Regions from separate parts of the Rhizobium sp. IBUN genome, predicted to be linked through region 2. Evidence: riboswitches for the same ligand, from Rfam matches in the RefSeq annotation. Region 2 holds a riboswitch; the other holds the start of a gene.

What was found. A riboswitch is a leader RNA that binds a small molecule or an ion and turns the genes downstream of it on or off. The one in region 2 is predicted to bind thiamine pyrophosphate.
Region 1: linked by a shared signal. The riboswitch ahead of thiM (hydroxyethylthiazole kinase) and the one ahead of thiB (thiamine ABC transporter substrate binding subunit) in region 2 are both predicted to bind thiamine pyrophosphate.

The regions. Positions count from the first base shown of each region.
Region 1 is NZ_AZNV01000028.1:76,883-81,500, forward strand. It holds gene RHIBUN_RS0122855 (carbohydrate ABC transporter permease) at 1-241, shown strand, start outside; gene RHIBUN_RS0122860 (3-oxoacyl-ACP reductase) at 254-1,018, opposite strand; gene thiD (bifunctional hydroxymethylpyrimidine kinase/phosphomethylpyrimidine kinase) at 1,015-1,836, opposite strand; gene thiE (thiamine phosphate synthase) at 1,833-2,468, opposite strand; gene thiM (hydroxyethylthiazole kinase) at 2,465-3,268, opposite strand; TPP riboswitch at 3,318-3,411, opposite strand; partial or broken gene RHIBUN_RS0122885 (alpha/beta hydrolase) at 4,495-4,618, shown strand, end outside.
Region 2 is NZ_AZNV01000001.1:261,390-266,007, forward strand. It holds gene RHIBUN_RS0101170 (MDR family MFS transporter) at 1-1,432, shown strand, start outside; TPP riboswitch at 1,493-1,603, shown strand; gene thiB (thiamine ABC transporter substrate binding subunit) at 1,648-2,676, shown strand; gene thiP (thiamine/thiamine pyrophosphate ABC transporter permease ThiP) at 2,676-4,310, shown strand; gene RHIBUN_RS0101185 (ATP-binding cassette domain-containing protein) at 4,303-4,618, shown strand, end outside.

The sequences.
Region 1 (4,618 bases), on a different contig from region 2:
GGTCAGCATCATCTCCTTTGTCGGCAGCTGGAACAGCTACATCCTGCCGCTGATCATGCTGAATTCGGAGACGATGTATCCCTGGCCGCTCGGCATCATGGTTTATCGCGGCGAGTTCGGCACTGCCTGGCAGCTGGTGCTGGCTTTCATCACGCTGACAATCATGCCAACGATCATCGTCTTCTTCCTGGCGCAGAAGCACATCATCGCCGGCTTGACCGCGGGTGCGGTCAAGTCCTGAGGAGGCTTTGCCTCAGCCGAAGACGAGCCCGCCATCGACGATGAGGTTCTGCCCGGTAACGGCGCGTGCCCAGTGGCTTGCGAAAAACAGGACCGCGTCAGCCATTTCCCCGGGCGTCGTCACTTGCCGGAGGGGCGTGCTCGCCGCAATCAGATCGAAGACCGCATCCGGTGTGGCGCTGCTCGCTTCAGTGGCGCGCAGCAAGCCGCCCGAGACCATGTTGACGGTAATGCCTGATGGGCCAAGCTCTGCGGCCGCCGTGCGGGTCAAGGACAGAAGCGCACCCTTGGCAGCCGTGTAGTCATGGTAGGGCACCACCGGGTTCTGGAAGAGATTGGTGCCGATCGTGATGATCCGCCCAAAACCTGCAGTGGCCATGACCGGGCGGGTGGCCTGGATCAGGTTCAACGCCCCCTTCACGGCCGTATCGAGCTGGGATGTCATTTCACCCCAGGTCAATTGATCGAGCTTCGATCGGGCGTCTCCGTTGAAGCTGAAGTCGGTCAAGGCGTTGTGCACGACTGTCGTCGGCGCACCGAGTGTATCCTTGACCTCGGCCACCATGCGCTTGACGGCCTCGCTGTCGCGGACATCCGCCTGGAACGCCCGGGCACGATCACCCAACGACGCGGCAAGCGCCTCGGCCTCGATGCGGCTGTTGCGGTAGTTGATTGCGACCTTCGCGCCTTCGCGGGCAAAGGCAGCAGCGATGGCGGCGCCCAGGCCACGCCCGGCCCCGGTGATGATGATGGTTTGTTCGCTGATCGCCAGTGTCATCTCGAATGTCCCTCTCTCAACGTCCAAAGCTCATGAAAATGCTGAACCGGCCCGTGCCCGGAACCGACAGAAAGCGTATCCGCCTGCGCGACGGCATGGGCGAGGTAGCTTTTCGCCTCCGCCACTGCCTCGGGCAGCGTCGCCCCCTTCGCGAGCTCAGCGGCAAGCGCGCTCGATAGTGTACAGCCGGTGCCATGCGTGTTCGCCGTCGGTATCCGGAGCCCCTCGAACCAGCTCAGTCCCGCGGCTGTCGCCAGGACATCAGGGCTCTCCTGGCTTGGCAGATGACCGCCCTTGACCAGCACCGCCTCCGGGCCAAGAGCACGCAGGCTTTGCGCCTGCTCGGCCATGGCCGCGCGGGTATCGGCCGAAGGTCCATGCAGGAGTGCTGCCGCTTCCGGAAGATTGGGAGTAAGCAGCGTCGCGAGCGGCAGCAGCCGGCGGGTGAGGACGTCGATCGCAGACAGATCGAGGAGGCCAGCCCCGCCCTTGGCGACCATGACCGGATCGAGAACGATCGGAATGCCTTTGTGGGGTTCGATCGCATCGGCGACAGCGTCGGCAATTTCGGCATTGGCAATCATGCCGATCTTGATTGCATCAACGCGGACATCGGCAAACACTGCCTTGATCTGGTCGGCGACGAAGGCAGCCGGAACCAGATGGACCCCGCAAACGCCCTGTGTGTTTTGTGCCGTCAGCGCGGTCAGCACCGCCATGCCGTAGACACCGCGGGCAGAGAATGCCTTCAGGTCCGCCTGGATTCCGGCGCCGCCGGAAGGATCGGATCCGGCAATGGAGAGAACGTTTCGGATCATCGGTGAACCTTTCTGATGTTTTCCGCGATCTCACGAGCCGCCGCCTCAGGGTCACGGGTGCCGCAGATCGCAGAGACGACGGCAAGACCGTCAGCGCCAGCAGCAAAGGCATCCCCGACATGAACCGCCTTCAGCCCGCCGATCGCGACTGCGGGAACGGGGCAGACGCGCACGAGGCGTGCAAGGCCAGCGAAACCGGTCGGCTCCTTGTGATCCGCCTTCGTCGATGTCGCAAAGACCGGGCCGATACCCGCGTAGTCGACGATTGCCGGATCGACCCGCGCGGCCAGTGCCTCGGTCTCAACGGAGAGGCCAAGGATCATATCGTCTCCAATCCGCGCGCGGGCAGTTGGCGCATCCAAGTCCTCTTGCCCGATGTGCAGACCGTCAGCACCAATTGCGACGGCAGCCTCGACGTCATCGTTGACGATGAGCAAGGCACCGGTGCCAGACAAAGCCGCCTTGAGCGCCCGACCTGTTTCGATCATCAGGGGTGTATCGGCATGCTTGTCGCGCAGCTGGACAACGGTCGCTCCGCCAGCAACAGCCGCCCGCGCGGTCTCCACCATGCCGAAGCCGGCACAAAGACCGGGATCGAGGACGAGATAGAGTGAAAGGTCGATGTTTCTCATGCGGAACGCACCCTCGCATGGTGATCGAGAAGCGCGGCGTCAAGCGCTGCAAGCGCATCGAGAAACGCCGGAGAAAACGAACCCGGGCCATCAGCCCTGCTGGCTGCCATCTCGCCGGCAACAGCAAAGGTCGCAAGCGCTGCAACCGTTGCCTCGAACGGCGCGGCAGGCCGGATCGCCGTGAATGCTCCGACGAGGCAGGTCAGTGCGCAGCCGAGTGCGGTCACCTGAGGCATCAAGGCAGACCCGCCTTCAATCCAGGCAGCTCGTTCACCGTCGGTGACGAAATCAACCACGCCGGTTACCGCGACCGTCGCACCGTGTGTCCTCGCAATCAGCCGGGCTGATTCCTCGGCCTGTTCGACCCCGTCACGACTGTCCACCCCCTGGCCCCGGCTTTCGCCACCGGCAAGGGCGATAATCTCGGAGGCGTTGCCGCGAATGACCGTCGGACCGAGTTCCAGCAGCCGATCAACGGCCGCCCGGCGGAAGCCGGTGGCATAATGGGCAACCGGATCGAGAACCCATGGCTTGCCGGACTGGCTGGCGGCGAGGGCTGCCGCCTCCATGCCGCGCAACCAGGATGACGACAGTGTGCCGATGTTGATTGTCAGTGCGCCTGCGATCGCCGCAAACTCGCCAGCCTCTTCTTCCGCATGCACCATGGCGGGAGACGCGCCGGCGGCCAGAAGCACATTGGCTGCGATATTCATGGCAACGAAGTTGGTGATGCAGTGAACAAGCGGCGGTTGCGCGCGCAACTCGCTGAGCAGTATTCCCGGTAAGGTCTGATCTTGCATGGTGCGCCTTTCGATCGGGGAGAAAGGCGCGGGGACTGACGCAGGAGGCGAAACGTCCCGAGCGACTCCCTCCGCCGGCATTATCCGGTTCAGGTTCAAAGGGTCCTTCTCAGCCCCTTGGGAGGGCGCCCCTGTCTCTCACTGCCTTCTTCTCGCAGAGAAGCGCGCGCCTGTCATCCATAAAATGGACATCGCCGGGTGAGCCCGGCGATGCCGGGAAATGCCCTGGAGGAGGCGAGCGGCGTCCACCTCGACATCATCGGGCTCCGGCTCCGGCACGGAAATGAGGTCTGATCGATACGCCGGGCCATTGGATCCGCTCCCAGCTGCTGGTCAAGCGAACTCCCGTGCGCAGGTCCAGGGTCGCGCCTGTGACAAGCTGGACAGATGATATGTCGGGGCCTAGTCTTCTGAAATGTTGGGATGTCGTCTTCTTCTCTTCGGTTTGATCTTGCTGTTCGGATGGACGGCAGGCGCGCAGCAGATGCCCTGTCCCTTTGAATATCCAGACACGCCGGTCAACCGGTCTCGCGGGGTGGTCGGCTGCTCGCTGCAGTGCGATCAGAAGCTGACTTGTCCCGGCCAGCAGGCGATCGAGCCACAAAAGCACCCTTCGGCGAAGGCTCCCGGCAATGCGGTCAATGAGAGTGGAACTTGTCCGGAGGGGAAAAACTGGGATTCGAGAAGGAAAACTTGCGTCGCGTGCGCCGCGGGCGCGTCGTGGGATGCCAAGCGCTCGACCTGTTCCTGTGGGACCGGCCGGTTCGTTGATCCGAAGACGAAGCGTTGCGTCAGTTGTCCCGAAAATTGGGGTTGGGAAAAAGGGAGGTGCCTGTGCACTCGCAGTTTGAAATCCACCTTGGCGGGAAAGTCCTGCTCGCCGAAGCAGCCGGTCTGCAGGACCGACAGCGTTTGGGATGCCGAAAACAAGCATTGTGTGGCAGTGAAGCTGCGGAAGCCGAAGGCGTAGCTCGAGATGGGTAGACGGCTTCAGACCCGAATTGAGCTTGTCGTGGATCGTTCGTCGTGGCCCTAGGGCATGGAGCGCGAATTGCACGTAACATTCGCGTCGTTTCTGTGAGAGTACTTCACCAAAGCCCGGCCACCGTAAGGTGCTTGCGTTTCAATGAGGGAACCGGAACGTGATTGCTGCCCGTACTGTTCGGACACTTGCACCTTTGCTCGTCGCGGCAGTTCTTGCCAGCTGCGGTCATCCAAGCGGAGTCATGGCCCCTGTTGCGCTATCGGCGGCAACGCAGAATACCTCAAAGGTCAGCATGCTGGTCGCAACCACGCGCGAACCTTCCGGCGACCCGGCGACGCTCTTCACCGGCGAACGCAGCCCAAAGC
Region 2 (4,618 bases):
CAACCAGATCGTCGCAACGGCTTTGCCGACGATCGTCGGCGAGTTCGGCCACCTCGAGCGGTTCAGCTGGGTCGGCTCCGCCTATCTTCTCGCCGTGAGCGCGGTGATGCCGCTCTATGGCAAGCTCGGTGATCTCTTCGGCCGCAAGTATGTAATGATGGCCGCGATCATGATCTTCACGGTCGGTTCCGCCGTCTGCGGACTGGCGGTATCCATGAACACGCTGATTGCGGCCCGCGTGCTGCAGGGACTTGGCGGAGGCGGGATCATGGTCTCGATCTTCGCCGTCAACGCGGACCTCTTCGAGCCGCGCGAACGGGCGCGGTACCAGAGCTATTCCAGCCTCGTTCTGATGGCCTCGGGCGCTATCGGACCCGTCCTTGGCGGGGCAATGAGCGATCTTTTCGGCTGGCGCTCGATCTTCCTCGTCAATGTTCCGATCGGTTTCGTCGTCCTTGTCGGTCTGGCTTTGATGCTGCCCTACCGGAAGCCCAACCGCCGTCCGAAGATCGATTACGCCGGCGCCCTGCTGCTCGCCTTGACGACGGCAAGCATCGTTCTCGCCGCCGATGGCTCTCAGGTTTTCGGCTCGCTTGTCGCTCCTCAAAGCCTGGCGATCATGGCGCTCGGTGTAGCGGCGGCGATCGGTTGGATCTTCGTCGAGCGTCGCGCCGCGGAGCCGATCGTTCCCCTGTCGCTGTTTCGCAATTCGACATTCAGCCTGCTGCTCATCATGTCAATCATGAGTGGCGCGATCGGCATCGGCATGGTCAATTATTTCGCATTGTTCCTGCAGACGACGACCGGCCTTTCGCCGTCCGCGGCCGGGGCCTTCTTCATTCTTCTGACCGGCGGCATCGTCTGCGGGTCGCTCTCTGCGGGCCGCATCATCTCCATCACCGGGCGCTACAAGCCGTTCGCGATCGCAAGCCTGACCTGCAGTGCCATCGCGTTTGTGCTGCTCACTCAGGTTCATGTCGGAACACCGGTCATGGTGATCGGGGCGGTGATGGCTCTCCACGGCTTCGGCGTCGGCCTAGCACAGCAGGTCCCGGTCATCGGCGTCCAGAATGCCGCTCCGGCGCGCGACGTCGGCGCCGCAACGGGATCAGTGACGCTGTCACGCATGGGCGGTGCATCGATTGCCATCTCCATTTATGGTGCGATCATCGGCTCGCAGCTCGGCAAGACCGGACTCTCCATTCCCGGCGTGACCGATATCGAGCAGCTGACGCCAAAGATGCTCGCGGCGTTGCCGGAGCAGGTGCGGCAGGCCGTCGCCGACGTCTATGCCAATGCGTTCACGCCGCTTTTCATCGCTTCGTGCGCGATCGCTCTCATCGGCCTTTGTGCTGCCTTGATGCTGAAACCCACGCAGTTGCCACGCGTGGTAGAGGTGCGACCGGCGGCAAGTGCCGAAGCCGCCGAGTAAATGCCAATGGCGGCCCAAGGGCCGCCCCTTGCAAGACGCCTAGCGTGGCGATACATCTCAAGCGCTCTAACGGGGTGCCCGTGCCATCAGGCACGCGGCTGAGAGGCTGAAAGCCAACCCGCGGAACCTGATCCGGCTAACACCGGCGGAGGGATTAGACGCGTGACATCTGGCACCGCCCTTTTCCCCTTCAAGCAAACCAGAGGAGAGGTGCCATGTTCAAATTCAAATTCCCGAGCCGTTCGTTGCTTGCCACGATCTTCATCGCGACTGCAACCCTGACCGGCGCCGGCGCGCAGGCGGCAGACAAGACGCTTACCGTCTACACTTATGAAAGCTTCATATCCGAATGGGGTCCGGGGCCGAAGGTCAAGGAAGCGTTCGAGAAGACCTGCGGCTGCAATGTCAATTTCGTCAGCGTGGCGGATGGCGTGGCACTGTTGTCGCGTCTTAAGCTCGAAGGCGCCGGCACGAAGGCAGATATCGTGCTTGGCTTGGATACGAACCTGACCACGGAAGCGAAGGCGACCGGCCTGTTCGATGCGAGCGGTATCGATGTCGGCGGGCTCAAGGTGCCGGGCGACTACAAGGACGATGTATTCGTGCCGTACGACTATGGCCACTTCGCCGTCATCTACGATACCCAGACGATCAAGAACCCGCCGCAAAGCATGAAGGACCTAGTCGAAGGCGACCCTTCGCAGAAGATCGTCATCGAGGACCCGCGCACCTCGACGCCCGGGCTCGGTCTCCTGTTGTGGGTAAAATCCGTCTACGGCGACAAGGCGCCGGAGGCCTGGGCGAAACTCAAGAAGCGGGTTTTGACGGTAACGCCCGGTTGGTCAGAGGCCTATGGGCTGTTCACCAAGGGGGAAGTACCGATGGTGCTTTCCTACACGACATCGCCTGCCTATCACATGGTCGCGGAGAATACGGACCGCTACCAGGCCGCTGCATTTTCAGAGGGCCATTACATACAGATCGAAGTGGCCGGACTGCTGAAGAATGCGCCTGACAAGGAACTTGCGCGCGATTTCCTGAAATTCATGGTGACGCCGGGCTTCCAGGACACCATTCCGACCAACAACTGGATGATGCCGGTTTCCGCGACATCGCAACCGCTGCCGGATGCGTTCGGCAAGCTCGTGAAGCCATCAAAGACCTTTCTGATGAGCTCTGACGAAGTTGCCGAGAATCGCAAAGCCTGGATCGACGAGTGGCTGGCTGCCATGAGCATGAACTGATGCTTTTGACCAAGGCAGAGATGCGACGGGCGATGCTGGGCGGGGCCGCGAGCCTCGCCGGCATTATCGCTTTCGTCGGCCTTGCGATCCTTGCTTTGCTTCTCTCGAGCGGCGGTTCGTCGATTCTTGCGACCGTGTTTGAACCGTACATCCTGCGGATATTGCGTTTCACGCTGTTGCAGGCCGTGCTCTCCACCGCGCTCTCCATCGTTTTTGCCATTCCGGTCGCGCAAGCCCTGGCGCGTCAACGGCATTTCCCCGGCCGTATCTGGATTATCAGGCTGATGGCCGTGCCGATGGGGCTTCCTGTTCTGATTGGGGCGCTCGGATTGATCGGTATCTGGGGGCGGCAGGGCATCATGAACTCGGCGCTGCTTAAGTTCGGCCTGGCGGAACCGGTCAGCATATATGGGCTCTCGGGGATCCTGCTGGCGCATGTCTTCTTCAACATGCCACTGGCGGCCCGCCTGATGCTGGCCGCACTGGACCGTGTGCCATCGGAATATTGGCTGATGGCGAGTGGCTTGGGCATGCGCTCCGGCTCGACTTTTCGCTTCATCGAATGGCCGGTCCTGCGCTCGGTCGTCCCCGGTATCGCCGGCCTGATTTTCATGCTGTGCGCCACGAGCTTCACGCTTGTGCTGATGTTGGGTGGTGGCCCTGCGGCAACGACGGTCGAGGTTGCCATCTATCAGTCCCTGCGCTTCGATTTCGACCCTGGCCGTGCCGTTACGCTTTCCCTGCTTCAGATCGTACTTACATCAATGATCCTCGGAGCCCTGTCGCTTCTCCCCGCTCCCGAGGACGAAGGGATGACAGTTGGCAAGCCTGTCAGGCGTCCGGATGGGCGACTACCGGGCGCGCGGCTTGCGGATAGTGGCGTCCTGCTGCTTGCCACGCTGTTTCTAGCGTTCCCTCTAATGTCTGTGGTCCTGGCCGGCCTGCGGTCCGATCTGATGAAGCTCTTGCGCGAGCCCATCTTCTGGCAATCGGCTGCGACCAGCCTGGCTATCTCGATCTCCGCGGCGGCTCTCGCTTTGCTGATTTCGATGACGTTGGTGAGCGCGCGCCGTGCGGCGCTTCTCCGGGGTTCAGGGACCTTCGGCAGGAGGCTTCTTTTTGCCGCCATGGGCGGCGCGTCGTCGCTGGTGTTGCTCGTGCCGCCAATCGTCCTTGCGACCGGTTGGTTCCTTGCCTTGAGAAATGTCAGTGACGTGAGTGCTGTCGCTCCGCTGCTGATTGTCGCCATCAACGCGTTGATGTCGCTGCCCTTTGTGATGCGTGTCCTTGAGCCGGCTTTCATCGTCCACGAGCATCGGACGCAGAAGCTTGCGGCGAGTCTCGGTGTCACAGGTTGGGCGCGGCTGCGCCTCATCGACACGCCAGCCCTGTTCAAGCCGATGCTTACGGCATTTTCGTTCGCGATGGCGCTGTCGCTCGGCGATCTGGGCGCGGTTGCGCTGTTCGGTTCGGACGGCTTCGTCACCCTGCCATGGCTCGTCTATAGCCGTATGGGCAGCTATCGGACGAACGATGCGGATGGGCTGGCGCTGATCCTTGGCGTCGCCTGCCTGCTGCTCACGATTGCCGGTACGATGGGCCCCGTGCGCCGAGAGGTTGCCGTCCATGGTTGATCCTAAGTTCGCGATCGAGATGCAGCGGGTCGGTCTTCAGCTCGGCAATCAGAATTTTCAGTTTGATTGCCGGCTTCCCACCGGTGCCGTAATTGCCGTGACGGGGGCGTCCGGGGCCGGCAAGTCAACCTTCCTCAATCTGCTTGCCGGCTTCGACACGGCTCTCAAGGGGCGGATCCTGATCGCCGGAAAAGATGTGACCGAGGTTTACCCGGCGCAGCGGCCGGTCTCCCTGGTCTTCCAGGATAACAATCTGTTCGCGCACCTCGATATCTTTACCAACATCGGCCTTGGCATTAACCCGTCGT